Regions from separate parts of the Serratia sarumanii genome, predicted to be linked through region 1. Evidence: predicted binding sites of a transcription regulator. Region 1 holds the regulator's gene; each other region holds the start of a gene.
The links. Region 1 encodes PurR, which represses purine synthesis genes. Its sites were predicted from a motif close to CANGCAAACGTTTGCNTG; they were not measured.
Positions count from the first base shown of each region.

Region 2: the regulator PurR is predicted to act here: its motif matches at 6,046-6,063, upstream of SSARUM_RS23690 (nucleobase:cation symporter-2 family protein).
Region 3: the regulator PurR is predicted to act here: its motif matches at 2,303-2,320, upstream of purL (phosphoribosylformylglycinamidine synthase).
Region 4: the regulator PurR is predicted to act here: its motif matches at 4,018-4,035, upstream of serA (phosphoglycerate dehydrogenase).

Region 1 is NZ_CP124750.1:2,212,874-2,220,279, forward strand. It holds gene punC (purine nucleoside transporter PunC) at 1-80, opposite strand, end outside; gene punR (DNA-binding transcriptional activator PunR) at 204-1,148, shown strand; gene purR (HTH-type transcriptional repressor PurR) at 1,145-2,170, opposite strand; gene cydH (cytochrome bd-I oxidase subunit CydH) at 2,495-2,584, shown strand; gene sodB (superoxide dismutase [Fe]) at 2,646-3,224, opposite strand; gene SSARUM_RS10625 (C40 family peptidase) at 3,424-4,242, opposite strand; gene SSARUM_RS10630 (Grx4 family monothiol glutaredoxin) at 4,659-5,006, shown strand; gene rnt (ribonuclease T) at 5,075-5,758, opposite strand; gene gloA (lactoylglutathione lyase) at 5,838-6,245, opposite strand; gene nemA (alkene reductase) at 6,583-7,406, opposite strand, start outside.
Region 2 is NZ_CP124750.1:5,002,231-5,009,636, forward strand. It holds gene spoT (bifunctional GTP diphosphokinase/guanosine-3',5'-bis pyrophosphate 3'-pyrophosphohydrolase) at 1-1,843, shown strand, start outside; gene trmH (tRNA (guanosine(18)-2'-O)-methyltransferase TrmH) at 1,849-2,544, shown strand; gene recG (ATP-dependent DNA helicase RecG) at 2,541-4,622, shown strand; gene gltS (sodium/glutamate symporter) at 4,665-5,876, opposite strand; gene SSARUM_RS23690 (nucleobase:cation symporter-2 family protein) at 6,117-7,406, shown strand, end outside.
Region 3 is NZ_CP124750.1:3,829,018-3,836,423, reverse strand. It holds gene SSARUM_RS18200 (DUF2157 domain-containing protein) at 1-52, opposite strand, end outside; gene tadA (tRNA adenosine(34) deaminase TadA) at 170-676, shown strand; gene mltF (membrane-bound lytic murein transglycosylase MltF) at 677-2,137, opposite strand; gene purL (phosphoribosylformylglycinamidine synthase) at 2,412-6,305, shown strand; gene SSARUM_RS18180 (sensor histidine kinase) at 7,193-7,406, shown strand, end outside.
Region 4 is NZ_CP124750.1:4,131,653-4,139,058, reverse strand. It holds gene SSARUM_RS19635 (IclR family transcriptional regulator) at 1-427, shown strand, start outside; gene argO (arginine exporter ArgO) at 552-1,169, shown strand; gene SSARUM_RS19625 (oxidative stress defense protein) at 1,291-2,022, shown strand; gene SSARUM_RS19620 (LysR family transcriptional regulator ArgP) at 2,071-2,964, opposite strand; gene rpiA (ribose-5-phosphate isomerase RpiA) at 3,169-3,825, shown strand; gene serA (phosphoglycerate dehydrogenase) at 4,118-5,356, shown strand; gene SSARUM_RS19605 (5-formyltetrahydrofolate cyclo-ligase) at 5,405-6,013, opposite strand; RNA gene ssrS (6S RNA) at 6,067-6,249, opposite strand; gene zapA (cell division protein ZapA) at 6,290-6,619, opposite strand; gene SSARUM_RS19590 (YecA/YgfB family protein) at 6,939-7,406, shown strand, end outside.

The DNA.
Region 1 (7,406 bases):
GGCAGATACATATCGGTCGCCAGATAACCCAGCATGCTCAGGCCGGCGAGGTAGAACATAAAGCCAAAGGAATTTCGCATGGTATTTCTCGTTAATATTTTAATGTCGCAGGTTTTTAGCGCCGGCCAGTGTATCCGGCTGGATCTCTGCTTGTGAAACGGTAATATTTGCAAAGTGCTGTTAAAAAAATTGAAGGCAAGGCGATGTGGTCTGAATATTCTCTTGAAGTGGTCGATGCGGTGGCGCGCACCGGCAGTTTCAGCGCGGCGGCGCAGGAGCTGCACCGGGTGCCGTCGGCGGTCAGCTATACCGTACGGCAGCTGGAGCAATGGCTGGCGGTGCCGCTGTTTGAGCGGCGTCATCGCGATGTGGAGTTGACGCCCGCCGGTGCGCTGTTTATCAAAGATGCGCGAGTTGTTATCAAAAAAATGCTCGACACCCGCCGCCACTGTCAGCAGGTGGCCAACGGATGGCGCGGCCAGCTGAATATCGCGGTCGACATCATCGTCAAACCGCAGCGCAGCCGCCAACTGGTGCTGGATTTCTACCGTCATTTCCCCGACGTCGAATTGATGCTGCAACCCGAAGTGTTCAACGGCGTGTGGGATGCCTTGGTGGATGGCAGGGCGGACATGGCGATCGGCGCCACGCGCGCGGTGCCGGTCGGCGGCGGCTTCGCCTTCCGCGACATGGGTTATATGAACTGGCTGTGTGTGGCCAGCCCGCAACATCCTCTCGCGCAGTTGACGGGGCCGCTGAATGACGATCAGCTGCGGCCGTACCCTTCGCTTTGCCTGGAGGACACCTCTCGCAATCTGCCCAAGCGCGTCACCTGGACGCTGGATAACCAGCGGCGGCTGGTGGTGCCGGACTGGACTTCGGCGCTCGACTGTCTGTGCGCCGGGCTGTGCGTCGGCATGATGCCGGCGCATCGGGCGCTGCCGCGGGTGCAGCGCGGTGAGCTGACGGCGTTGCAGCTGCAGCAGCCGTTTCCCGCCAGCCCTTGCTGCCTGACCTGGCAGCAGGATAAACCGTCACCGGCGATGAGCTGGCTGCTGGCGTATCTGGGCGATGGGGAGACGCTGAATCAGGAGTGGCTGAGCGAGGTGGAACCGGAAGCCGCGCAGGCTTCCGGCGCGGGGGATTAGCGGCGGTAGTCGATGAACGGGCCGTCGGCGACCGAGCGGCGTTCGATCAGCTTCGGATGCACTTCGATCACCTGCGACTCTTCGCGTTTACTGATAATGCGATCCAGCAGCATGGTGAAGGCCATTTCGCCCAGACGCTCTTTCGGCTGGTGAATGGTGGTCAGCGCCGGGGTGAAGTAGCGAGCGTTGCGCACGTTGTCATAGCCGATCACGGAAATATCCTGCGGCACCCGCAGCCCCAGCTCGTCGGCCGCGCAGATGGCGCCCATCGCCATGATATCGCCGCCGCAGAATACCGCGGTCGGCCGCTGTTTTTGCGACAGGATTTGGTGCATCGCCTTGTAGCCGGACTCCGGCTCGAAGTCACCCTGGACGATCCACTCTTCGCGAATGTCGATATGCGCTTCCTGCAGCGCCTTCATAAAGCCCTGATGACGGCCGCCGCCAGTGTTGCGCGACAGCTGGCCCGGAATGGCGCCGATATCGCGGTGGCCGCGCTCGATCAGGTAACGGCCGGCCAGATAGCCGCCTTCGAACGCGTTATCGATGATGGTGTCGGTGAAGTCGCCGCGCGCGGCGCCCCAGTCCATCACCACCATCGGGATGTTGCGGTAATCTTCCAGCATGCCCAGCAGCTGATCCGGGTACTCGGAGCACATGACCAACAGGCCGTCGACGCGCTTTTGCGCCAGCATCGCCAGGTAGGCGCGCTGCTTGTCCAGATTGTTGTGCGAGTTGCACAGGATCAGGGTGTAGCCTTTGCTGTAGCAGCTGTTTTCCACCGCCTCGATCACTTCGGCAAAGTAGGGCGCTTCGCTCGAGGTGGCCAGCAGGCCGATCGACTTGGTGTGATTGACTTTCAGGCTGCGCGCCACGGCGCTCGGCGAGTAGTGCAGCTCTTTGATGGCGGCCCACACGGCCGCTTTGGTCTCTTCGGCGACGAAACGAGTCTTATTGATGACGTGCGAAACGGTGGTGGTGGAAACGCCCGCGCGTTTGGCCACATCTTTAATCGTTGCCATGTAAGGAATGACTCCTGAACTCACATGTTTACAGCATGTAAGTGTGATGTTAATCGTTTGCCTACGTAGATCCTTCTCCAGAGAAGCGAAAACTGAGTTTTTAGTGTGTTGAAGTCTTCAGCGCTTAATCAGGAGGGGCATGGATGCCGGTACGCAGTTGTGAACTGCGAATTTTGTCGCATATTGAACAAAAGTGGAAGAGGTAATCGAGATTATAAACCGGGAAATGATAACAAGATTTTATCGGCGAACTGTGGGAAAATGATTTGACGTACTAATTGTACGCCTTTTATCCTTAGGAAAGCCCATTTTAAAGGAGTTGTCATGGATACCGAATTGAAGATGTCGCTGTTCACCACCGTCTGCGCGTTGGCGGTCATTATCGCTTTCAGCTTCGTTGCCGCGTTGAACTGATTTACCCCCGGTTATAAAAAAGGCGCAGCCTGGCTGCGCCCCATCACCTCAGAACCTGCGCTTACGCCAGGTTTTCCGCTGCGAAGGTCCAGTTGACCAACGCCCAGAAGTTTTCCAGGTATTTTGGACGCGCATTGCGGTAATCGATGTAATACGCGTGTTCCCACACGTCAACGGTCAGCAGCGGTTTGTCTTCACCGGTCAGCGGGGTGGCCGCGTTGGAGGTGTTGACGATCGCCAGCGCGCCGTCCGGTTTTTTCACCAGCCAGGTCCAACCGGCGCCGAAGTTTTTCACTGCGGCATCGGTAAACTGCTCTTTGAACGCAGCGAAAGAGCCGAAGGATTTGACGATCGCCGCCGCCAGTTCGCCCTGCGGTTCACCGCCGCCCTGTGGCGACAGGCAGTGCCAGTAGAAGGTGTGGTTCCACACCTGCGCGGCGTTGTTGAAGACGCCGCCGTTTGAGGTCTTGATGATCTCTTCGAGCGATTTGCCTTCGAACTCGCTGCCTTTCACCAGGTTGTTCAGGTTAACCACGTAGGTGTTATGGTGTTTGCCGTAGTGGTATTCCAGGGTCTCGGCGGAGATGTGCGGCTCGAGCGCGTTTTTCTCATACGGTAATGCAGGTAATTCAAACGACATTGCTTCCTCCTTTACAGCGCCACTCTTTTTCCGCCGGAGCGGGAGCCGAATGGGCCGTTTTTTATTGTGGTCTTTCAATCTTAACAATTTTCATCATAAAAAACAGGAAGAAAAGCGAGAAATGCGCGTGAGGCGGTGTGAGGGGTGATAGCTTGAGCAGGCGGTTGCGACCGGGGCCGCAACCGCGCAGAGCAGGGAATTAACGAATGGTTTTCGGCGTTACTACGCGGCGCGCGCCGATGTAGTGGTTTTGCCAATAGTCGTTGTCGAGCTGGCTGATGCGGATCTCTTCGCCGGTGCGCGGCGACTGGATGAATTTGCCGTTGCCGAGATAAACGCCGACATGATCCGCCACGCCGCGGTTGTTGATGCGGAAGAACACCAGATCGCCACTTTCCAGTTCGCTTTTCTTGATCGGCGCCGCGTCGCGCAGGTGGTACATCTCGTTGGCGGTGCGCGGCATCTTGATTTTTACCACGTCTTTATAGGCGTAATAGATAAGGCCGCTGCAGTCGAAACCGGTGCGCGGCGAGCTGCCGCCCCAGCGGTAAGGTTTGCCCATCTGGCCCATCAGCTTGGCCATCGCGGTCTGCTTGGCATGCTGATAGCGTTTTTTGTGCGCCGGGCTGAGTTTCAACGGTTTTTCATCACGCGCCAGCTTGGCGGTGGCCATACCGGCTTCGCGGTGGCGGCCGTAGCCTTTTTTGTAGCCCTTTTTCGGCGGGGTGACTTTAATCTTGGCGGTTTTCTGCGCTTTGGCCTTGGGTTTGGCGCTGGCGATCTTTTTCGCGCTTTTCTCGCTTTTCGCCTTGGCGGTCTTGGTTTTTTTCGCGGGGGCCGTCACTTTGGCTTTTTTAGCGGTTTTGTCCGCTTTCTTTTTTCTGCGGTCATCGGGCCGCGCTTCATTAGCATGGCTTTTACGCTGCTCGGCGGCAACACGCGCCTGTGGCGCAGCGTGCGCCAAATTGAAGAAGAGCTGCGTAAACAGCAGCGCAAAGAGCGTAAGAATTAAACGCATGTCGACGTCACCAACCTTGGCCCCGAAACGGATATCGAAAGAGTTACAGTATTCCCGAATTTCGCCATATAAAACAGCGAAGAACTCATAAATAATAATCCATATTGTGAGAAAACGTTAATGACATTTTTTTTGGTTCAAAATCAGCCCGTTGGTGTATGAAAAAGCGCCGGCAGGGGGCTATGGATATAATTAATCCGCGCCGTCACCGCCGCGCAATATATTAGTGAAATGGTCGGATTAAAAATGTTATTCTCAACGTATGTTTTGACCGGAATGACGTGGCCGGTGAAACGCGATCGGCGGCGGGTGAATATCCTTGCAAAAGATGGCGTTTTCTTGCGACTGTTCCAGCCGCTACAATAGCCCGCGTGATGCATGTTGTAGCCATGAAATGTGGCTTGAGGAAGCAATAAATGACGACGACACTTGAAAAAATTCAGCACCAGATCGCTGAAAACCCGATTCTGCTGTACATGAAAGGTTCGCCAAAGCTGCCGAGCTGCGGCTTCTCCGCACAGGCTGTGCAAGCGCTGTCCGCCTGCGGCGAGCGTTTCGCTTACGTGGACATTCTGCAGAACCCGGACATCCGCGCCGAGCTGCCAAAATACGCCAACTGGCCGACGTTCCCGCAGCTGTGGGTAGACGGTGAGCTGGTCGGCGGTTGCGATATCATTATCGAAATGTATCAGCGCGGCGAACTGCAGCAGCTGATCAAAGAAACGGCAGAAAAGTATAAAGCGCAGGAAGACCAGCAGTCTTAATCGACGGGCTTGCGGTTATCGCGTAACGGGCGGCGCCAGTGCAAACTGGGCCGCCTTTTTTGTTGGGCTTATTCGGCGAGATCGCCGGCGGGCAGCGGCCAACCGCCGAGACGTTTCCAGCGGTTAACCAGCTCGCAAAACAGCAGGGCGGTTTGCTCGGTGTCGTACAGCGCAGAGTGCGCCTGGCTGCTGTCGAACGGCATTCCGGCCGCGATACAGGCCTTCGCCAACACCGTTTGGCCCAGCACCAGGCCGCTCAGCGCGGCGGTGTCGAAGGTAGCGAACGGATGGAACGGGTTGCGCTTCAGGCCTGCGCGTTCGGCCGCGGCCATCAGGAAGCTGTGATCGAAGTTGGCGTTGTGCGCCACGATAATGGCCCGGTTGCAACCGCGATCCTTGAGCCCTTTGCGCACCGCTTTGAAAATGGCGTGCAGCGCGTCATATTCGCTGACCGCGCCGCGCAGCGGGTTGTGCGGATCGATGCCGTTAAACGCCAGCGCTTCCGGCTGCAGGTTGGCGCCCTCGAAAGGCTCCACGTGGAAGTGCAGGGTCTCGTCCCGCTGCAGCCAGCCATCTTCATCCATTTTCAGCGTGACGGCGGCGATCTCCAGCAACGCATCGGTATTGGCGTTAAAGCCGGCGGTTTCAACATCTATTACTACGGGATAAAACCCACGAAAACGACCACTCAGGGCGTTAAGATCACTTTTCTCGGCCATCAGTTTCTTATCTTCATCGAATGCAGCGCGCATTATGGCAAATTTTGCGCCCGGTTGCAGGCGCTATCGCGCGGAGAATCAGCAGGGCGCTGGTGCGCCCTGAAGGGGAGGCTTAGTGGCCGAGGCCCTGACCGGCGTGTTTGTTTTCGATCAGCTCGATTTTGTAGCCGTCCGGATCCTCGACGAAGGCGATGACCGTGGTGCCGCCTTTCACCGGGCCGGCTTCGCGGGTGACCTTGCCGCCTGCGCGGCGGATGCTGTCGCAGGTGGCGGCAACGTCGTCCACGCCCAGCGCCAGGTGGCCGAAGGCGGTGCCCATGTCGTAGCTGTCGGTGCCCCAGTTATAGGTCAGTTCGATAACCGCACCTTCGCTCTCTTCCGTATAGCCGACGAAAGCCAGGGAGTACTTGTACTCGGGGTTTTCGCTGGTGCGCAGCAGGCGCATGCCTAATACCTTGGTGTAGAAGTCGATGGCGCGTTGCAGATCACCGACGCGGATCATGGTATGGAGTAAGCGCATAATTCCTCTGAATTGGCTGTGCCGTGGCAGACGGCGGGTGGATTGAAGCACAAGCGAGTATAGCCTTGTCCCGCAAGGGAATTCAACGTGACGAGTGAGTGACGATGTCACGTATTAGTTTTCCGTCAACGGTGTCTAAATATTGATCGAGCGTACCGATCGATACAGAGTAATTGATCTGCACAATCAATTATCTATTCCAGCGGCAATCGTGTAAAAATTGAACGGCAATAGAGAACAACACCAGGGAACACCGGCCCGCCTCGTGCGGGCCTTTTTGCGCGCGGCGCACAAAAAAACGGCCATGCGATTGCGTGGCCGTTGGGGTCAGGAAGGGTTACTTCGCCAGAAACGGATAGTCGGTATAGCCTTCGGCGCCGCCGCCGTAGAAGGTTTCCGGCTTAGGTTCGTTCAGCGGAGCGTGCTGACGGAAACGCTCTACCAGATCCGGGTTGGCGATGTAGCTGCGGCCGAAGGCCACCGCGTCGATGAAGCCTTTTTCGATCAACGCTTCGGCTTTCTCGGCGGTGTAGGCGCCGGCGCCGACGATCACCCCGTTAAAGTGGGCGCGCACCGAGTCGCGGAAGGCGTCGGAATACGGTTTGCCGCCGGCCCAGTCCGGTTCGGAGATGTGCAGGTAAGCGATGTTGCGCTTATTCAGCTCTTCCACCAGATACAGCGCCGCTTCTTCCTGATCTTCACCGTTGTCCAGCCCGTTGAACGGCCCCAGCGGCGAGATGCGGATGCCGATGTGTTCGGAACCCCATTCGGCGATGGTGGCGTCGACCACTTCCAGCGTCAGGCGAGTGCGATTCTCGATGCTGCCGCCGTATTGATCGGTACGTTGGTTGGAGGCCGGTGACATGAATTGATGCAGCAAATAGCCGTGCGCCGCATGCAGTTCGATGAAGTCAAAGCCGGCTTCCCGCGCGTTGGCGGTCGCCTGGCGGAAATCGTTGACGATGCCCGGGATCTCGCTGGTTTCGAGCGCACGCGGCGTGGAGGTCGGCACGCGCACCCAGGCGCCGGTTTCATCACGCACGGTGGTGCGGGTTTCGGCGTTGATTGCCGAAGGGGCGACCGGTGCTTGCCCGCCCGGCTGCAGGCTGGCGTGGGAGATGCGGCCTACGTGCCACAGCTGCACGGCAATATGGCCGTTGT
Region 2 (7,406 bases), 2.3 Mb from region 1:
CAAGAGCGTCGCCGAACTGGTTGAGGGCGTCTCCAAGCTCGACAAGCTGAAGTTCCAGGACAAGAAAGAAGCGCAGGCGGAAAACTTCCGCAAGATGATCATGGCGATGGTGCAGGATATCCGCGTCGTGCTGATCAAGCTGGCCGACCGTACGCACAACATGCGCACCCTCGGTTCGCTGCGCCCCGACAAACGCCGGCGCATCGCGCGTGAAACCCTGGAAATCTACAGCCCGCTCGCCCACCGTCTGGGTATTCATCACCTGAAGACCGAGCTGGAAGAGCTGGGCTTCGAGGCGCTGTATCCGAACCGTTATCGCGTGATCAAGGAAGTGGTGAAAGCCGCACGCGGCAACCGCAAAGAGATGATTCAAAAAATCCTCTCCGAGATCGAAGGGCGACTGACCGAAGCCGGCATCGCCTGCCGCGTCAGCGGGCGGGAAAAACACCTCTACTCCATCTACCTCAAGATGCACCTCAAGGAACAGCGTTTCCATTCCATCATGGATATCTACGCGTTCCGGGTGATCGTGAAAGAGGTCGATACCTGCTACCGCGTGCTCGGCCAGGTGCACAGCCTGTACAAACCGCGCCCGGGGCGAGTGAAAGATTACATCGCCATTCCCAAGGCCAACGGCTATCAATCGCTGCATACCTCGCTGATCGGCCCGCACGGCGTGCCGGTCGAAGTGCAGATCCGCACCGAAGACATGGACCAGATGGCTGAGATGGGGGTAGCCGCGCACTGGGCTTACAAGGAAAGAGAACAGGGCGAAACCGGCACCACGGCGCAGATCCGCGCCCAGCGCTGGATGCAGAGCCTGCTGGAACTGCAGCAAAGCGCCGGTAGTTCGTTTGAGTTTATCGAGAGCGTCAAATCCGATCTGTTCCCGGATGAGATTTACGTTTTCACCCCGGAAGGCCGCATCGTCGAGCTGCCCGCCGGCGCCACGCCGGTCGATTTCGCCTATGCGGTGCATACCGATATCGGCCATGCCTGCGTCGGCGCGCGCGTCGATCGTCAGCCATACCCGCTGTCGCAGTCGCTGACCAGCGGCCAGACCGTCGAGATCATCACCGCGCCGGGCGCGCGGCCCAACGCCGCCTGGCTGAACTTCGTGGTCAGCTCGAAAGCGCGCGCCAAAATTCGCCAGATGCTGAAGAACCTCAAGCGCGACGACTCCGTCGGCCTCGGCCGCCGTCTGCTCAACCACGCGCTGGGCGGCAGCCGCAAGCTGGCCGAAATCCCGCAGGAAAACATTCAGCACGAGCTGGACCGTATGAAGCTGGCGACGCTGGACGATCTGCTGGCGGAAATCGGCCTCGGCAACGCCATGAGCGTGGTGGTGGCGAAGAACCTGCAGGGCGATCAGTCCAGCCTGGGCGCATCCTCCGGCGTGCGCAACCTGGCCATCAAGGGCGCCGACGGGGTGTTGATCACCTTCGCCAAGTGCTGCCGTCCGATTCCGGGCGATCCGATTATCGCTCACGTCAGCCCGGGCAAAGGGCTGGTGATCCACCATGAGTCCTGCCGCAATATTCGCGGCTATCAGAAAGAGCCTGAGAAGTTCATGGCGGTCGAGTGGGATAAAGAGACCGAGCAGGAGTTCATCGCCGAGATCAAGGTGGATATGTTTAACCACCAGGGCGCGCTGGCCAACCTGACGGCGGCGATCAACGCGGCCGAGTCCAATATTCAGAGCCTGAACACCGAAGAGAAAGACGGTCGGGTTTATAGCGCCTTTATCCGCTTGACCACCCGCGATCGCATCCATTTGGCAAACATTATGCGTAAAATCCGTATCATGCCGGATGTGATCAAAGTTAACCGCAACCGAAACTAGCGCTTATGAGTCCTGAACGCTATGCGCGGATTTGTGAAATGCTTGCGACCCGGCAGCCGGATCTGACGGTCTGCCTGGAGCAGGTGCACAAGCCGCATAACGTCTCCGCCATTATCCGCACCGCCGACGCCGTCGGCGTGCATCAGGTCCACGCCGTGTGGCCCACCACCCGCATGCGCACCCTGGTTTCCTCCGCCGCCGGCAGCAACAGCTGGGTCAGCGTCAAAACCCATCGCTCCATCGGCGACGCGGTCGGTCACCTGAAAGCGCAGGGCATGCAAATTCTGGCCACCAATCTGTCTGCGCGCGCGGTCGATTTCCGCGAGGTGGATTATACCCGGCCCACCTGCGTGCTGCTCGGCCAGGAAAAAACCGGCATCACCGAAGAAGCGCTGGCGCTGGCCGATCGGGACATCGTCATTCCGATGATCGGCATGGTGCAATCGCTCAACGTCTCCGTGGCCTCGGCACTGATCCTGTATGAAGCACAGCGCCAGCGGCAGAACGCCGGCCTGTATCGCCGCGACAACAGCATGCTGGATGAAGAAGAGCAGCAGCGTCTGCTGTTCGAAGGCGGTTACCCGGTGCTGGCCAACGTAGCCAAGCGCAAAGGGCTGCCACGCCCGCAGATTGACGAGCAGGGCCAGGTGGTCGCCAGCGCCGAATGGTGGGCGGCCATGCAGGCGACGGTGCGCAAATGAAAGGCCGCCTGCTGGATGCTGTCCCACTCACCACGCTTTCCGGGGTTGGCGCCAGCCAGGCGGGCAAACTGGCCAAACTCGGCCTCGAGACCATTCAGGATCTGCTGCTGCACCTGCCGCTGCGCTACGAAGACCGCACCCGCCTCTACCCGATCAACGATCTGCTGCCGGGCATCTACGCCACGGTAGAAGGGGAAGTGCTGCGCAGCGACATCAGCTTCGGCCGCCGCCGCATGCTGACCTGCCAGATCAGCGACGGCACCGGCATCCTCACCATGCGGTTCTTCAACTTCAACGCCGCAATGAAGAACAGCCTGGCCACCGGCCGCCGCGTGACCGCCTACGGCGAGATCAAGCGCGGCAACCACGGCGCGGAAATCATCCATCCGGAATACCGCATTCAGGGCGAAGCCAGCGAGGTTGAGCTGCAAGAGTCGCTGACGCCGGTCTACCCCACTACCGAAGGGGTGCGGCAGGCTACGCTGCGCAAGCTAACCGATCAGGCGCTGGAGCTGCTGGATACCTGCGCTATCGCCGAGCTGCTGCCGCCGGAGCTGAGCGGCGGCCTGATGAGCCTGCCGCAGGCGCTGCACACCCTGCATCGCCCGCCGCCGGACATCCAGCTGGCGGATCTGGAGCTGGGCAAACACCCGGCGCAAAAACGCCTGATCCTTGAAGAGCTGCTGGCGCATAACCTCAGCATGCTGGCGGTGCGCGCCGGCGCGCAGAGCTATCAGGCGCAGCCGCTGCTGCCGGACGATCGGCTGAAAAACCGTTTTCTCGCCCAGCTGCCGTTCTCGCCGACCGGCGCGCAAACGCGCGTGGTGGCCGACATCGAAGCCGATATGCAAAAAGACTTCCCGATGATGCGGCTGGTGCAGGGCGACGTCGGCTCCGGCAAAACGCTGGTGGCGGCGCTGGCGGCGCTGCGCGCCATCGCGCACGGCAAGCAGGTAGCGCTGATGGCGCCGACCGAGCTGCTGGCCGAGCAGCACGCCAACAATTTCCGTCAGTGGTTTGAACCGCTGGGGCTGGAGGTCGGCTGGCTGGCCGGCAAACAGAAAGGCAAGGCGCGCATCGCGCAGCAGGAGGCTATCGCCAGCGGCCAGGTGTCGATGGTGGTCGGCACCCACGCCATCTTCCAGGAGCAGGTGCAGTTCAACGGCCTGGCGCTGGTGATCATTGATGAGCAGCACCGCTTCGGGGTGCATCAGCGGCTGGCGCTGTGGGAGAAAGGCGAAGAGCAAGGCTTCCACGCCCATCAGCTGATCATGACCGCCACGCCGATCCCGCGCACGCTGGCGATGACCGCCTATGCCGATCTCGATACTTCGGTCATCGACGAGCTGCCGCCGGGCCGCACGCCGGTGACCACCGTCGCCATCCCCGATACCCGCCGCGCCGACATCATTCAACGGGTGAAGAGCGCCTGTCTGGAAGAGGGGCGGCAGGCTTACTGGGTATGTACGCTGATCGAAGAGTCCGAGCTGCTGGAAGCGCAGGCGGCGGAAGCCACCTGGGAAGAACTGAAAACCGCGCTGCCAGAGCTGAAGGTAGCGCTGGTGCACGGCCGCATGAAAGCGCAGGAAAAGCAGGCGGTGATGCAGGCGTTTAAACAGGGCGAGCTGCAGCTGTTGGTGGCCACTACGGTGATCGAAGTCGGCGTCGACGTGCCGAACGCCAGCCTGATGATCATCGAAAACCCGGAGCGGCTGGGCCTGGCTCAGCTGCACCAGCTGCGCGGCCGCGTAGGGCGCGGCGCCGTGGCCTCACACTGCGTGCTGCTGTACAAAACGCCGCTGAGCAAGACTGCGCAAACGCGCCTGCAGGTGCTGCGCGACAGCAACGATGGCTTCGTCATCGCGCAGCGCGATCTGGAGATCCGCGGCCCGGGCGAGCTGCTGGGCACCCGCCAGACCGGCAGCGCCGAATTCAAGGTGGCGGATCTGCTGCGCGATCAGGCGATGATCCCCGAAGTGCAGCGCGTCGCTCGCCATCTCCACCAGCACTATCCGGAGCACGCCCAGGCGCTGATCGAACGCTGGCTGCCGGAGAAGGCGCGCTACTCCAACGCATAAAAAAGGGCGCCGCAGGCGCCCTTTTCGCGATGACCCGCGATATCACCCCACCGCCGGGAACACCGGCAGCAGCAGATACAGCTTGATGACGATGGCATTGGCGATATCGATAAAGAACGCCCCCACCATCGGCACCACCAAAAACGCCACGTGCGACGGGCCGAAACGATCGGTGATCGCCTGCATGTTGGCGATCGCCGTCGGCGTGGCGCCCATGCCGAAGCCGCAGTGGCCGGCAGCCAGCACCGCCGCGTCGTAGTTTTTACCCATCACCCGATAGGTGACGAAGATCGCGTACAGCGCCATGACCAGCGTCTGCACCGCCAGGATCGCCAGCATCGGCAGCGCCAGCGAGGCCAGCTCCCACAGGCGCAGGCTCATCAACGCCATCGCCAGGAACAGCGACAGGCTGACATTGCCCAGCACCGACACCGCCCGCTCGAACACGGTATAGAAACCGGTGAAGGCCAGCGTGTTGCTGAGGATCACCCCGACGAACAGCACGCAAACGAAGTTCGGCAGTTCAAACACCGTGCCGCTCAGCAGGCCGGCAATCAGCTGCCCCAGACTCAGACAGATGGCGATCATGGCGATGGTTTCGATCATCACCAGCGAGGTGATCAGACGGCCGCTTTCCGGCTTCTCGAAGCCGCTCGGCTGCACGCTGTCATCCGGGGTGCCTTCCGGCGTGGAGGAGTGCTTGACCAGATAGCGCGCCACCGGGCCGCCGATCAGGCCGCCCAGCACCAGGCCGAAGGTGGCGCAGGCCATGGCGACTTCCGTGGCGTTCTCGAAGCCGTAGCGCTCGATGAATAGCTTGCTCCAGGCCGCCCCGGTGCCGTGGCCGCCCGACAGGGTGATCGACCCGGCGATCAGGCCCATCAGCGGATCCAACCCCAGCATTTTCGCCATGCCGATGCCGATGGCGTTCTGCACGATAAGCAGCCCCAGCACCACGAACAGGAACACCACCAGCACCTTGCCGCCGGCGCGCAAACGCGCCAGGTTGGCGTTCAGGCCGATGGTGGCGAAGAAGGCCAGCATCAGCGGATCCTTCAGCGACATGTCAAAACTGATTTCCCAGTTGACGAGCTTTTTCAGGGCTAACAGCAGGAGGGCCACCAGCAAACCGCCGGCGACGGGAGCGGGAATGGTATATTTTCGCAGCAGAGGAATGGTTCTGACGCACTTGCCCCCGAGGAGCAAAACCAGCGTCGCCGCGACTAACGTGCCATAAGTATCAAGATGAAACATCCAGGTACTCCATGTAAGGAAAAAGATCCAAATAAAAATAATAAGTTATAGAAAACCACTGAGTTTTTAAACTTGATGAGTGCAGGATTAGAAGTAAAAAACGCTGAGATGACAAGAAAAAATGAATGAAAATGCGACATAAACAGGAAAGTCGGCAACATAATATTTACGCGCAACCGTTTGCTTTTGTGGGACGGAGCATTAAAATGCCTGCTTTGCCGTATCTGGAAACGCCACACCATGAGCATGTCATCCTCCGAGCTTGATGCCGCGCGCCAAGCCGCCTCAGAACCCCGCGCCAGTGAACTGATTTATCGCCTGGAAGATCGCCCGCCGCTGCCGCAAACGCTGTTTGCCGCCGGCCAGCATCTGCTGGCGATGTTCGTCGCGGTGATCACCCCGGCCCTGCTGATCTGCCAGGCGCTGGGTCTGCCGGCACAGGATACCCAGCACATCATCAGCATGTCGCTGTTCGCCTCCGGTCTGGCTTCCATTCTGCAAATCAAAACCTGGGGGCCGGTGGGTTCCGGGCTGCTGTCGATTCAGGGCACCAGCTTCAACTTCGTTTCGCCGCTGATCATGGGCGGCCTGGCGCTGAAAAACGGCGGCGCCGACGTGCCGACCATGATGGCCGCGCTGTTCGGTACCCTGATGGTCGCCTCCTGCACCGAAATTCTGCTGTCGCGCGTGCTGCATCTGGCGCGCCGCATCATCACCCCGCTGGTTTCCGGCATCGTGGTGATGATCATCGGCCTGTCGCTGATTCAGGTCGGCCTGACCTCGATCGGCGGCGGCTACGCCGCGATGAACGATCATAGCTTCGGCTCGCCGAAAAACCTGCTGCTGGCCGGCGCGGTGCTGGCGGTAATCATCCTGCTGAACCGCCAGCGCAACCCTTACCTGCGCGTGGCTTCGCTGGTGATCGCCATGGCGGTCGGCTATCTGTTGGCCTGGGCGATGGACATGCTGCCCGCCGATGCGCCGGCGGCCCCCACGGCGGCGATCACCATCCCCACGCCGCTCTATTACGGCCTGGGCTTCGACTGGAACCTGCTGCTGCCGCTGATGCTGATCTTTATGGTCACCTCGCTCGAGACCATCGGCGACATCACCGCCACCTCCGACGTCTCCGAACAGCCGGTCAGCGGGCCGCTGTACATGAAGCGCCTGAAGGGCGGCGTGCTGGCCAACGGCCTGAACTCGATGCTGTCGGCGGTGTTCAACACCTTCCCCAACTCCTGCTTCGGCCAGAACAATGGCGTGATCCAACTGACCGGCGTCGCCAGCCGCTACGTCGGCTTCGTGGTGGCACTGATGCTGATCGCGCTGGGGCTGTTCCCGGCGGTGGCCGGCTTCGTGCAGCACATCCCCGAACCGGTACTGGGCGGCGCGACCATCGTGATGTTCGGCACCATCGCCGCCTCCGGCGTGCGCATCGTATCGCGCGAGCGTCTGAACCGCCGCGCCATCATGATCATGGCGCTGTCGCTGGCCGTCGGCATGGGCGTCTCCCAGCAGCCGCTGATCCTG
Region 3 (7,406 bases), 1.6 Mb from region 1:
AGCTGTCCAGCGCCTTGCGCACCACGACCGCGTTCTTTTTACTGAGTTTCATGCTTCTTGTCCCTGAATCACATGCTGATTCGGCCAGTATAGCCATTGGCGGGCGGCTACGACAAAGGAGGGCTAGTGTGTATAATGCCCGCCGCAAAAGCGCACGAGGAATTATGCGATGACTGAATATAACGATGAGTACTGGATGCGTCAGGCATTGCAGCTGGCCCTGCGCGCGCAGGAAGAGGGCGAGGTGCCGGTGGGTGCGCTGCTGGTGCTGGACAATCAGGTCATCGGCGAGGGCTGGAACCGCCCGATCGGCCGACACGATCCTACCGCACACGCCGAGATCATGGCGCTGCGCCAGGGCGGCGTGGTGCTGCAAAACTACCGTTTGCTGAACGCCACGCTGTACGTCACGCTGGAGCCTTGCGTGATGTGCGCCGGCGCGATGGTGCACAGCCGCATCCGCCGGCTGGTGTATGGCGCCGCCGACGAGAAAACCGGCGCGGCCGGTTCACTGGTGGACATTCTGCGCCATCCGGGCATGAACCATCAGGTGGAGATCGTCTCGGGCGTGCTGGCGGAGGAGTGCGCCGCCACCCTGAGCAATTTCTTCCGCCTGCGCCGTGAACAGAAAAAAGCGCTCAGGCTGGCGCAGCGGGCGGCGGATAAGCCGGAATAATCAGTAGTTGAGCGCCAGTTCCGGCATCACCGTCGGGTAGCCTTTCCCCAACGCCTCCTGCTCGGCGGCCGCTTGCGCCGCCTTTCTCTCTTTTTCCTGCAGATAGCCCACCAGGCTGACCTGGTAGCGGCGGATGTTTTCCACATAGTTGTAGGCTTCACGCCCGCGCGCATAGCCGTAGGTCAGCTGCGGGTAGTAGCGCTTCTGGCTGAGCATCGGCAGGCGCTGTTTGACGTCGACCCAGCTGTCCGGATTGCCTTTTTGCGTCTTGGTCAGCTTGCGAGCGTCCAGCATGTGGCCCCAGCCCATGTTGTAGGCCGCCAGCGAGAACCAGATGCGCTCGTCTTCCGGCACGCTGTCCGGCACCTTGGCCATCAGCCGCTGCAGGTAAAGGGCGCCGCCCTGAATGCTCTCTTCCGGATCGAGGCGGTCGTTGACCCCGAGGCCGTCGGCGGTGGCGCGGGTCAGCATCATCAGGCCGCGCACGCCGGTGGGTGAGGTGGCCTGCGGATTCCAGTGCGATTCCTGATAGGCGATGGCCGCCAGCAGCTTCCAGTCGATCTCGTTGGCGTGCTTCTCGAACAGCGGGCGGAAGTTGGGCAGCACCGAGTCGATGGCCGACAGGAAGGTTTTGGTGTCCACATAGTCGAAGCTGCCAACGTGGCCGAGGTATTTCTCTTCGAGCCGCGCCAGGGTGCCGTCGTCCACCATCTGGCTGTAGAAGTCCAGCATCGCCGCGTACAGGCTGTCGTCGCCGTCGCGTTTCAGATACCAGGTAACCGGCTCTTCGTCGGTGACGTCGAACGCCACCGCCAGCTGCGGATGGATGCGCTGCAGCAGCGCGATGGTCACCGAATCGCCGAGGGTGTAGTCCAGCTTGCCGTCGGCCACTCGCTCCAGCAGCTCTTTGGAGGTGAGATCGCTGGAGGACTCCCAGGCGAGATCCGGGTATTTATCCTGTTTGAGCTGCTTGAGGGTGCTGACGTGCGCGGAACCGGAAGCGACCGCCAGCTTGCCTTTAATGTCGGCGAAACTTTTCGGCCGCGGGGTGCCCAGCCGGTACACCAGCTGTTGGGAAACGGAGTAGTAGGCCGGGCCGGTACGCGCGCGGCTGAGGCGCTCCTGGTTGTAGATCAGGCCCGCCGCCAGCAGGTCGGCGTCGTCGTCGTCCAGATCGTCGAACAGGTCATTGATGTTCTGATGGGGGATCACCACCAGCTTCACCCCGAGGTAGTTGGCGAAGCGCTTCGCCAGTTCGTAGTCGAGCCCACCCGGCCCTTGCTTGGTGTTGAAATAGGTCAGCGGGGAGTTCAGCGTGCTGATACGCAACTCGCCGCGGGAAATGATCTCCTGGAGTTGCCCGCCCTGGCCGCTGCGCCAGGTGATATTGGGCCACAGCGCGAGAGCCAGAAGCAGGGTGACAACGCCGATGAGGATGTAGTTTATTTTAAGACGTTTCAAATAGTTATCCAGTGGTGGCACAGGTACGCCGGCGACGATAACCGCGACTTTTCTCATGGTTAAATCACCAGTGCGGGGGCATTTTGCGCAACAAAACGCCAGTGTGCAACTTTATTGACACGTTATGACAATTCGACGGTGCGGCACGCTTTTATCAATTATCCCTACGCAAACGGTTTCGTCGGCGGCGAGGATTCTCTATAATGACGCGCGTTTTCCCCTGTTGCGCCCAATGAAGCGTCTTATCCGTCGCTTCGAAGACGAGAGAACTTTGATTATGGAAATTCTGCGTGGTTCGCCCGCTTTATCGGCTTTTCGCATTACCAAACTGCTGTCCCGCTGCCAGGACGCTCACCTGCCCGTCAGTGATATCTACGCCGAGTACGTCCACTTTGCCGATGTTAGCGCACCGCTCAGTGCCGAAGAACACGCCAAGCTTCAGCGGCTGCTCAAGTACGGCCCTTCTCTCGCCGAACACGCCCCCGAAGGCCGGTTGCTGCTGGTTACGCCGCGTCCGGGCACCATTTCTCCCTGGTCTTCCAAAGCCACCGACATCGCCCACAACTGCGGTCTGCAGCAGGTCGTGCGCCTGGAGCGCGGCCTGGCGTTCTACGTCAAGGCGCCCGAGCTGACGGAAACCCAGTGGCGGCAGCTCGCCGCGCTGCTGCACGATCGCATGATGGAAACCGTCTTCAGCGAACTGCAACAGGCCGAACAGCTGTTCGCGCACCATCAGCCGGCGCCGTATCAGTCGGTCGACGTGCTGGGCGCAGGGCGCGCCGCGCTGGAGCAGGCCAACGTCCGGCTCGGCCTGGCGCTGGCGCAGGACGAGATCGACTATCTGCTGAATGCCTTTACCGGTTTGGGGCGCAACCCGACGGATATCGAACTTTATATGTTCGCGCAGGCCAACTCCGAGCACTGCCGCCACAAGATTTTCAACGCCGACTGGATCATCGACGGCGAACAGCAGCCTAAATCGCTGTTCAAAATGATCAAGAACACCTATGAGCAGACGCCGGACTATGTGCTGTCGGCGTATAAAGACAACGCTGCCGTGATGGAAGGCTCGCAGGTCGGCCGCTTCTTCGCCGCGCCGGAGACCGGCACCTACGATTACCATCAGGAAGACGCGCACATCCTGATGAAGGTGGAAACCCACAACCACCCGACGGCGATCTCGCCGTGGCCGGGCGCCGCGACCGGCTCCGGCGGCGAGATCCGCGACGAGGGGGCTACCGGCCGCGGCGCCAAGCCGAAGGCCGGCCTGGTGGGCTTCTCGGTGTCCAACCTGCGTATTCCCGGCTTTGAACAGCCGTGGGAACAGGATTTCGGCAAGCCGGAACGCATCGTCACCGCGCTGGATATCATGACCGAAGGCCCGCTGGGCGGCGCGGCGTTCAACAACGAATTCGGTCGTCCGGCGCTGCTGGGCTACTTCCGTACCTATGAAGAGCGCGTCAACAGCCACAACGGCGTTGAGCTGCGCGGCTACCACAAACCGATCATGCTGGCGGGCGGCATCGGCAACATCCGTGCCGATCACGTGCAGAAAGGGGAAATCACCGTCGGCGCCAAGCTGGTGGTGTTGGGCGGCCCGGCGATGAATATCGGCCTGGGCGGCGGCGCGGCCTCGTCGATGGCGTCCGGCCAGTCCGACGCCGATCTGGACTTCGCTTCGGTGCAGCGCGACAACCCGGAAATGGAGCGCCGCTGTCAGGAAGTGATCGACCGCTGCTGGCAGCTGGGCGATCAGAACCCGATCCTGTTTATCCATGACGTCGGCGCCGGCGGCCTGTCCAACGCCATGCCGGAGCTGGTGAGCGACGGCGGCCGCGGCGGCCGCTTCGAGCTGCGCGATATTCTCAACGACGAGCCGGGCATGAGCCCGCTGGAAGTGTGGTGCAACGAATCGCAGGAACGTTACGTGATGGCGATCGCCCCGGCGCAGATGGCGCAGTTCGACGAGATCTGCCGCCGCGAGCGCGCGCCTTATGCGGTGATCGGCGAAGCGACCGAAGAACAGCACCTGACGCTCAACGACCGCCACTTCGACAACCAGCCGATCGACATGCCGCTGGACGTACTGCTCGGCAAGACGCCGAAAATGACCCGCGACGTCACCCGCCTGCAGGCGAGCGGCGAGGCGGTGCAGCGCGAGAACATCACGCTGGCCGACGCGGTGAAACGCGTGCTGCATCTGCCGGCCGTGGCGGAGAAAACCTTCCTGATCACCATCGGCGACCGCACCGTTACCGGCATGGTGGCGCGCGACCAGATGGTCGGCCCGTGGCAGATCCCGGTGGCCGACTGTGCGGTCACCACCGCCAGCCTGGACAGCTATTACGGCGAAGCGATGTCGCTCGGTGAACGCGCGCCGGTGGCGCTGCTGGACTTCGCCGCCTCCGGCCGCCTGGCGGTCGGGGAAGCGCTGACCAACCTGGCCGCCACAGAGATCGGTAGCCTGAAGCGCGTGAAGCTGTCCGCCAACTGGATGGCCGCCGCCGGCCACCCGGGCGAAGACGCCGGCCTGTACGAAGCGGTAAAAGCGGTGGGCGAAGAACTGTGCCCGGCGCTGGGCATCACTATCCCGGTGGGTAAAGACTCCATGTCGATGAAGACCCGCTGGCAGGAAGGCAACGAACAGCGTGAAATGACCTCGCCGCTGTCGCTGGTCATCACCGCCTTCGCCCGCGTGGAGGACGTGCGCCACACCGTGACGCCGCAGCTGCGCACCGATAAGGGCGACAGCGCGCTGCTGTTGATCGATCTGGGCAACGGCCATAACGCGCTGGGTGCCACCGCGCTGGCGCAGGTTTATCGCCAACTGGGTGACAAACCAGCCGACGTGCGCAACGTTGCGCAGCTGGCGGGCTTCTTCAACGCCATGCAGCAGCTGGTGGCCGATCAAGCGCTGTTGGCTTACCACGACCGCGCCGACGGCGGCCTGCTGGTGACGCTGGCGGAGATGGCCTTCGCCGGTCACTGCGGCGTGGACGTCAACCTTGACGGCCTCGGCGATGATGCGCTGGCGGTGCTGTTCAACGAAGAGCTGGGCGCGGTGATCCAGGTGAGCGCCGAACGTCTCGATGACGTGAAGCAGGCGTTCGCTCAGCACGGTCTGACCGACAATGTGCATCACATCGGCAGCGTGCAGGCCGGCGATCGTTTCGTCATCACCCAACACGGCAAGGCGCTGTACAGCGAAAGCCGCAATACGCTGCGCACCTGGTGGGCGGAAACCACCTGGCAGATGCAGCGCCTGCGCGACAACCCGGCGTGCGCCGATCAGGAACATCAGGCCAAGCAGGATGAACAAGATCCCGGCCTGAATGTGAAGCTGACCTTCGCACCGCAGGAAGACATCGCCGCGCCGTATATCGCCAAGGGCGCTCGCCCGAAAGTGGCGGTGCTGCGTGAGCAGGGGGTGAACTCCCACGTTGAAATGGCGGCGGCGTTCCACCGCGCCGGCTTTGACGCGGTGGACGTGCACATGAGCGATCTGCTGGCGGGGCGCCGCGATCTGCAGGACTTCCACACGCTGGTGGCCTGCGGTGGCTTCTCTTACGGCGACGTACTGGGCGCCGGCGAAGGCTGGGCGAAGTCCATCCTGTTCAACGAGCGGGTGCGCGACGAGTTCGAAGCGTTCTTCCACCGTCCGCAGACGCTGGCGCTGGGCGTGTGCAACGGCTGCCAGATGATGTCCAACCTGCGCGAGCTGATCCCGGGCGCCGAACACTGGCCGCGCTTTGTGCGCAACCTGTCGGATCGCTTCGAGGCGCGTTTCAGCCTGGTGGAAGTGGCGGCCAGCCCGTCGCTGTTCCTGCAGGGCATGACCGGTTCGCGCATGCCGATCGCCGTTTCCCACGGCGAGGGGCATGTTGAAGTGCGCGATGCGGCGCATCTGGCCGCGCTGGAAAGCCACGGCCTGGTGGCGCTGCGTTTCGTCAACAACGCCGGTCAGGTGACGGAAACTTACCCGGCCAACCCGAACGGTTCGCCGAACGGCATTACCGCCGTGACCAGCGCCAACGGGCGCGCCACGGTGATGATGCCGCACCCGGAACGTGTGTTCCGCACCGTCAGCAACTCCTGGCACCCGGAAGAGTGGGGCGAGGACAGCCCGTGGATGCGCATGTTCCGCAACGCCCGTAAGCAGCTGGGCTAAAAACGGCCACCGCCGTACAGAGGGTGCAAGCAATTGCGCCCTTTTTTATGGCCGGCGTTCGCCGTCTGGCGGCAGTGTCTGCATTTAGCGACAGGCGCTATTTTCCCTGTCGCTAAATGGAGACATTTAACTATTTGATTTTATTAATGGTAAATGGGTTTGGCTTTAGTTGTCTGCATTTGGCGACAGCGCGGCGTTTTTTTCATCGCTCATCGGGGCGTGATGCACAAAGAAATTTGCTGATATAATCTTATTTTTTAATAAAATCATCTGGTTATTATTTTTATTGCAAAGTTGGCACGTAACGTGCATTATTCTCGGCGGCTGCTCATTCACCTTTTTATGACGGCGCCGTAATTAGACGGCAAACCGCCTCATAAGCCTCCGAATGATGCCAAAGAAATGGTGCCTATCGTCCAACCAAACCGATAACAGACCGTGCAAGCGGCTTTATCAAGCATCGGGCGACACGTGGAGTGAGGCACCGCCTGTATCCAACTGTGATGAAGGGTTCATCAATCCTGGATACTTACGGATGCTATTCGTCCTGTTCGATGCCAGCCGCTGCGCTACATCACCCTGGGGACGAGACTTAAGGGCATCCACACTTTCCTTGCGTTGGGGCAAGTTTCTTGCCCCGATGTCATTTCTCAACGCTGCGCTTATCCCTGTTGCGTTGCCTATGCCCTCGAACGCAGACGCTATCCCCACACTCTCGTTTTCGCACCGGTTGATGTTGCCGGGGCCGCATGCCGTCGGCAGGCCAGGCCTATGGGCGCGGTTCACCGATCCCGCGGCTTTTTCCTTGCGCGTTCAGGATTCTCCCTTGCCGGGCTTTTCTCTTTCCGGCGAGTCAGTTAGCATCGTGACAGAGCTGAGAGAATGAGATGATTTCGTTGAAAAGATGGCGTTTATTCCCCCGTTCGCTGCGGCAATTGGTGCTGCTGGCCTTCCTGTTGGTGCTGCTGCCGCTGCTGGTGCTGGCCTATCAGGCCTACCAGAGCCTGGATCACCTCAGCGCGCAGGCGGCGGACATCAACCGCACCACGCTGGTGGACGCGCGGCGCAGCGAGGCGATGACCAGCGTGGCGCTGGAGATGG
Region 4 (7,406 bases), 1.9 Mb from region 1:
GGAGCCGACTACCGGCATGATGCGCACCCGCGCCTATATCGGCCAGCATATGCCGCTGTACTGTTCGGCGATGGGTAAAATCTTCATGGCCTACGGCAACGACGATTACCCGGCCCACTACTGGCAGAGCCATCAGCAGGAGATTCAGACGCTGACGCGCAATACCATCACCGAGCTGCCGAAAATGTATGAGGAACTGGCCGATATTCGCCAGCGCGGTATGGCGATGGATCGCGAAGAAAACGAGCTGGGGGTCTCCTGCGTGGCGGCGCCGGTATTCGATATTCAACAGCGCGTGCCCTATGCGGTGTCTGTTTCTCTGCCGACCGCCAAGCTGCAGCAAATCGGCGTCAAAAGCCTGATTAAACCGGTGCTGGCCACTGCGCAACGCATCTCGCAGGAGCTGGGGTTCGTCACACCGATTTAAGTATTAGCATCTCTGATACTGGATTAGAAACATCAATTTCACCTAATGATCGCTTCCTCGTATGATGCGCGTGTTGACCGACACGCGCCCTCATCCGGCGCCTTTTATCATTCGAGGAATCCCCATGTTAGCCGTCTTCCTGCAGGGTTTTGCCCTGAGCGCCGCCATGATCTTGCCGCTGGGCCCGCAGAACGTATTTGTGATGAATCAGGGCATTCGCCGCCAGTATCATTTGATGATCGCCTCGCTGTGCGCGTTGAGCGATATCGTGCTGATCTGCGCCGGGATTTTCGGCGGCAGCGCGTTGCTGACCCGCTCGCCGCTGCTGCTGGCGCTGGTCACCTGGGGCGGGGTGGCGTTTCTGCTGTGGTACGGCTGGGGCGCGTTTCGTTCCGCCTTCAGCCCGCAACCGGCGCAGGCCGCGGCGCAGGAGCTGGCGCAGAGCCGCTGGCGCCTCGTGGTCACCATGCTGGCGGTCACCTGGCTGAACCCGCACGTTTATCTGGATACCTTTGTGGTGCTCGGCAGCCTGGGCGGGCAACTGACGGCGGACGTGCGCTCCTGGTTCGCGCTCGGCGCGGCCAGCGCGTCGGCGGTGTGGTTCTTCGGGCTGGCGCTGCTGGCCTCCTGGCTGGCGCCGTGGCTGAACACCCAGCGGGCGCAGCGCATCATCAACGCGCTGGTCGGGCTGGTGATGTGGGGCATCGCGCTGCAGCTGGCCTGGCAGGGGGCAAATTTATAAGAATTTGCCACTAATCCGAATTCAAAACGCCGCGCGATATGCTACGTTTGATGCCAGGAATCCGGCGGTTCTCACAGGGAAAAGCCGGCGATCAGAGACAGCCTGTCATTAAGGAGACACTGTGAAGCTAAAAGCATTGGCTATGGCCGCAATGGTCGGATTAGGGACGTTACCGATGGCGCTGCAGGCGGCTGAAGTGCCTGAAGGGCCGCACGTCGTCACCTCCGGCACCGCCAGCGTGGACGCCACGCCGGATATCGCCACCCTGGCGATCGAAGTGAGCGTTTCCTCCAAAGACGCCGCCCAAGCGAAGAAGCAGGTGGACGAGCGCGTAGCGCAGTACTTTGATTTCCTGCAGAAAAATAACATCGAGAAGAAAGACATCAGCGCCGCCAACCTGCGCACCCAGCCGGAGTACGACTACCTGAAAACCGGCGAGTCGGTGCTGAAGGGCTACCGGGCGGTGCGTCAGGTGCAGGTGACCCTGCGTCAGTTGGACAAGCTGAACGAGCTGCTGGACGGCGCGCTGAAATCCGGCCTGAACGAGATCCGCGCGGTGGAGCTGGGCGTCGCCAAGCCGGACGTGTATCGCGAGCAGGCGCGGCAAAAAGCGATCGAGAACGCGACTCAGCAGGCCGAATCCCTGGCCAAAGGCTTCCACGCCAAGCTGGGGCCGGTGTACAGCATTCGCTACCGGGTTGCCAACTACCAGCCGATGCCGGTGGCGCGGATGTATAAGGCGGCCGGTGCGGCGGCGGAAAGCGACGCGGCGCAAACCTATGAGCAGCAAAGCATTCACTTCGACGATCAGGTGGATGTGGTGTTCGAGCTGCAGCGCAACGCCGCGCAGTAAGGTGTTCGTATTGAAGAAAAGGTTCGCTGCGGCGAACCTTTTTTCGTTTTAATCCTGGCGCAGCACCTGATGGCCGTGTTCCAGCAGCGCGTCGGTCACTTTGCGCATCATGCGGCTTTCCGGCGCGAAGCGGTGCCAGTACAGCATGCGGCGCTGGTACAGCCCCGGCGTCAGATCGATCAGTTCACCGGATGCCAGCTCCTTTTCGATCTGCAGGTGAGGGATCATACAGCAGGTGGTGCCCTGGCGTGCCAGCTGCACGAAGGCTTCTGACGAGTTCACGATGTGGCAGGGCACGCTGCCCGGCGACAGATCGAAGTTCTGCTGCAGGAACGCCTGATGCATGTCGTCGAGATGGTCGAAGGCCACCGCCGGCGCTTTCAGCAGCGCGGAGCGGGTGACGCCGCTCGGGAAGTAGCGCTCGGCGAAGCCGCGGGAGGCGACGAACAGGTAGTCCAGCGCCCCCAGCCGATCCACCAGGCAGCTCGGCAGCGGTTGCGGCTGAATACTCACCGCGCCCACCACCTCACCGCGGCGCAGCCGCTCCTGGGTGCGGGTTTCATCTTCCACCTGCAGATTCAGGCGAATGGGGGAGTCCGCCAGCACCGGCTTCAGCGCCGGCAGCAGCCAGGTTGCCAGACTGTCGGCGTTGACCGCCAGCGACAGCAGCAGCGGCGTATCGACGCCGGTATCGTTGCCCAGCCACTCTTCTTCCAGCAATTCCACCTGATGCAGCAGCGCGAGCAGCTTTTGCCCTTGTTCGGTGGGGCGCGGCGGCACGGTACGGACCAGCAGCGGTTGGCCGAACAGATTTTCCAGCTGTTTGATGCGTTGGGATACCGCCGATTGCGTGATACAGAGTTTTTGAGCGGCGCGCTCGAAGCCGCGCTCACGGATCACCGCGTCCAGCGCTTGCAGCGTACGATAGTCTGGGCGTTTCATCGGAAAGATATCCCTTAAATTAGAATGATACCGGCACTATGCCACATTTTGCGCACGGCGCAGGTGGAAAAATCACGCCCCCGTCTCGCCGCCAAGCGGGCAAAAATGCGGGCTGCGGTAAATAAGTGTGATCCTGCCGGCGTGAAAAACAGCGTTTTACCCTATAATACGCACACGTTTTCGTACAGAGGCAAGGGACATATTATGACGCAGGATGAACTGAAAAAAGCGGTGGGCTGGGCAGCGCTGGAATACGTGACGCCGGGCACCATCGTCGGGGTCGGCACCGGTTCTACCGCCGCCCACTTTATTGACGCGCTGGGCTCCATCAAGCACCAGATCGAAGGCGCGGTATCGAGCTCCGACGCCTCCACCGCCAAGCTGAAAAGCCTCGGCATCCATGTGTTCGACAGCAATGAAGTGGACTCGCTCGATATCTACGTGGACGGCGCGGACGAAATCAACGGCCATATGCAGATGATCAAGGGCGGCGGCGCTGCGCTGACGCGCGAGAAGATCATCGCCGCCATCGCCAAGAAATTCATCTGCATCGTCGACGCCAGCAAGCAGGTGGACGTGCTGGGCAAGTTCCCGCTGCCGGTGGAGGTGATCCCGATGGCCCGCTCTTACGTGGCGCGCGAGCTGGTGAAACTCGGCGGCCTGCCGGAGTATCGCCAGGACGTGGTGACCGACAACGGCAACGTGATCCTCGATGTGCATAACCTGAGCATCACCGATGCCATCGCGCTGGAGAACAAGATCAACGGCATCGCCGGCGTGGTGACCGTGGGGCTGTTCGCCAACCGCGGCGCGGACGTGGCGCTGGTCGGCACCCCGGAAGGCGTGAAAGTGGTCAAATAAACCTCCGCCGTTTGTGGCCCGGTAGTGCCGGGCCGCATAATTCTTCGGTTAAAATATCTTTTCTGAAAAACGGCAAATTTGGTGACTTATGTCACATTGTGAAAACTGACTCCCCAAAGCTTCTGCCGAAAACTTTCCCTATGGCATTTTCTGCCGTAAACCGCCATCAACGCTGCGCCTTGTCCTGCCGGGCAGGCAATCGTTTGTATTGCCGCCCGCGTTATTTTTGTTATGTTGGATGGGAGCTGTGTCGTCACAGCCGCTTCTGAAGTCTGAACATAGGGTCGGGTAAATGGCAAAAGTATCATTGGAGAAAGACAGGATTAAATTCCTGTTGGTGGAAGGGGTTCATCAGAGCACGGTCGATAATTTACGTGCCGCCGGTTATACCAACATCGAATACCACAAGGGTGCGTTAGACACCGAATCGCTGAAGGCATCCATCCGCGATGCACACTTCGTCGGCATCCGATCGCGTACGCATCTGACCGAAGAGGTGTTCGCCGCCGCAGAAAAACTGGTGGCGGTGGGCTGCTTCTGCATCGGCACCAACCAGGTTGATCTGAAAGCGGCGACCAAACGCGGTATTCCGGTCTTCAACGCTCCCTTCTCCAATACCCGATCCGTGGCCGAAATGGTGCTGGGCGAGCTGCTGTTAATGCTGCGCGGCATTCCGGCAGCCAACGCCAAGGCGCACCGGGGCGTGTGGCACAAACTGGCTGTGGGCTCCTATGAGGCGCGCGGCAAAAAGCTGGGCATCATCGGCTACGGCCATATCGGCACCCAGCTGGGCATTCTGGCCGAAGGGCTGGGCATGAAGGTGTTCTTCTACGATATCGAGAACAAGCTGCCGCTGGGCAACGCGCAGCAGGTGCGCCATCTGTCCGATCTGCTCAATATGAGCGACGTGGTGACGCTGCACGTGCCGGAAACGCTGGCCACCAAGAACATGATGGGGGCGGAAGAGCTGGCGCTGATGAAGCCTGGCGCCATTCTGATCAACGCCTCGCGCGGCACCGTGGTGGATATTCCCGCGCTGTGCGATGCGCTGGCCAGCAATCACCTGGCGGGCGCGGCGATCGACGTCTTCCCGGAAGAGCCGGCGACCAACAGCGATCCGTTCAACTCGCCGCTGTGTGAGTTCGACAACGTGTTGCTGACGCCGCACATCGGCGGCTCTACTCAGGAAGCGCAGGAGAACATCGGCGACGAAGTGGCCGGCAAGCTGGCGAAATACTCCGACAACGGATCGACCCTGTCCGCCGTTAACTTCCCGGAAGTGTCGCTGCCGGCGCATGGCCCGAACGCCAGCCGCCTGCTGCACATCCACGAAAACCGTCCGGGCGTGCTGACGCAGATTAACCAGATCTTCGCTGAAGAGGGGGTTAACATCGCCGCGCAGTATCTGCAAACCGGCCCGGAAATCGGCTACGTGGTGATCGACATCGAAGCGGAAACCGCGCGCGCCGACGCCGCGCTGCAGCGCATGAAGGCCATCGACGGCACTATTCGCGCCCGTCTGCTGTTCTGATTAGGCGGCATGCCGCAACGAAAAAGGCCGGAGCGATCCGGCCTTTTGCTATTTAGGTTCGTGCCACGCCCAGCTGCAGAGCGGGGTGAGGATTTCCGGCAGCGGGATATCCCAGTGCTCGGTCGGCAGGTGCTCCACCTGCTGGCAATCATGGGCCAGCCCGATGGGATAGGGGCCGTTGCTCTGCCAGTTTTGCAGGGTGCGATCGTAAAAGCCGCCGCCCATGCCCAGACGCTGCCCGGTATGATCGAATGCCACCAGCGGCGTCAGCACGACGTCCAGCTCGCCCAGCGGCAACACCTGGCGTACATCGAGGCGCGGTTCGAGAATATTGAAGCGATTGCTCACCAGCGGCGTTTCCGGCGCATAGCGCAGGAACAGCAGGTGGCCCGGGCTGAATGGGTGCAGCACCGGCAGGTAAACCCGTTTTCCGAGCGTCCACAGCTGCTCGATCAGCGGCCCGGTGTCGAGTTCACCGTCAAATGACAGGAAGACCGCGATGCTGTGCGCCGCCTTAATGTGCGCATGCGCGACGAGGCGTTCGGCTATTTTTTCTGCGGCAAAGCGTTGCTGGCCCGGCGTAAGCTCGCGCCGACGTTGGCGAATGAGTTGACGAATGGCTTGGCGCTGCTGCGCGAATTGGGGTTGAAAAGGCATCGTTATCAGGCTTGCTCAGTGTGGCGTTCGGCACACATAAACCGCTGAGAGGGGGAATCTCCGAGATGCCGTCGCAGGCTGTAACCCTTGAACCCATGGTTCAAGGTGAACGTGCCGTCGCAATCTTAAGGCTTCTCGGCGCACCGAGCGTGCTCACCGATCGCGGAGCAACACATTCTGTTTGTACTAAATATCGGCTCAGGGGACTGGCCCGCTGGCGAACATCTCAGAGAAATTTTGTACTCGTTGCCGAAACTGTGATTTCAACAACTTAAGTTATTCGAATTGTGCATCCTGACGTTCAGAGATGCGACCTTGTTCAAGCAGCGCTTGTTCAATGGTCTGCTGCAGCATCCGTATGCGTTGTTCCATATTGGACGCATAGTCACGGGTTTTCAACCGTTCTTGAGCAAGTTCGTGACAGACGTTCAATGCCGCGATGAAAACCAGTTGCTCAGTATTGGAGACTCTAGTGCGAACTTTAAGATCTTGCAACCGTTGGTTAAGATCGTCCGCCGCCATATTCAACGCATCTTGTTGTTCTGGCGGGCAATTGACTCTTAACGAGCGGCCAAAAATTTGAATATCTACCGGTTGTGCAGACATGCCACCTTCCTGCCTAAATTTCGCGCCAGCCTTGTCCGCCCTGGCCGGGCCGTCAAAGCGGGCGCCACTATATATACCTCGGTACCAAGATACAACCCCTTTTTCAGTACCTGGTTGTAATCTACTGCGGCGCACATTGCCAGTCAAAAAAGGGTTTCAAAATGCGTATTTACCGCACTTTCGCCACCCGACGGCGCAGTGTGAAACCTGCCACATCGCGATTATAACTAGCCACTGAGGTGTCGCGCTTATCTGGTATAGCGACGGACCTTGGTGTTAGCATAACACGAACTTATCCTGCCAACGATGACGAATGCGCATGTCTATACAGAATACATTTCCAAGTTACCAATCTTTGACCGTGGCCCTCAACCAGCAGTCGGTGGCGCTGACCGCGGCAGAAATGCACGGCCTGATCAGCGGCCTGCTGTGCGGCGGCAGCCGTGATGCCGGCTGGCAGGCGCTGGTGCACGATCTGACCAACGAAGGCGTCGCCTTCCCGCAGGCGCTCAGCCAGCCATTGCAGCAGCTGTATGAAGTGACGCGCGAAACGCTGGAAGACGACGAATTCCTGTTCCAACTGATGCTGCCGGAAGGGGAGATCGTCAGCGTGTTCGATCGCGCCGACGCGCTGGCCGGTTGGGTCAACCACTTCCTGCTCGGGCTGGGGATGATGCAGCCGAAGCTGGCCCAGGTGAAAGACGAAGTCGGGGAAGCGATCGACGATCTGCGCAACATCGCGCAGCTGGGCTACGACGAAGACGAAGATCAGGAAGAATTGGAACAG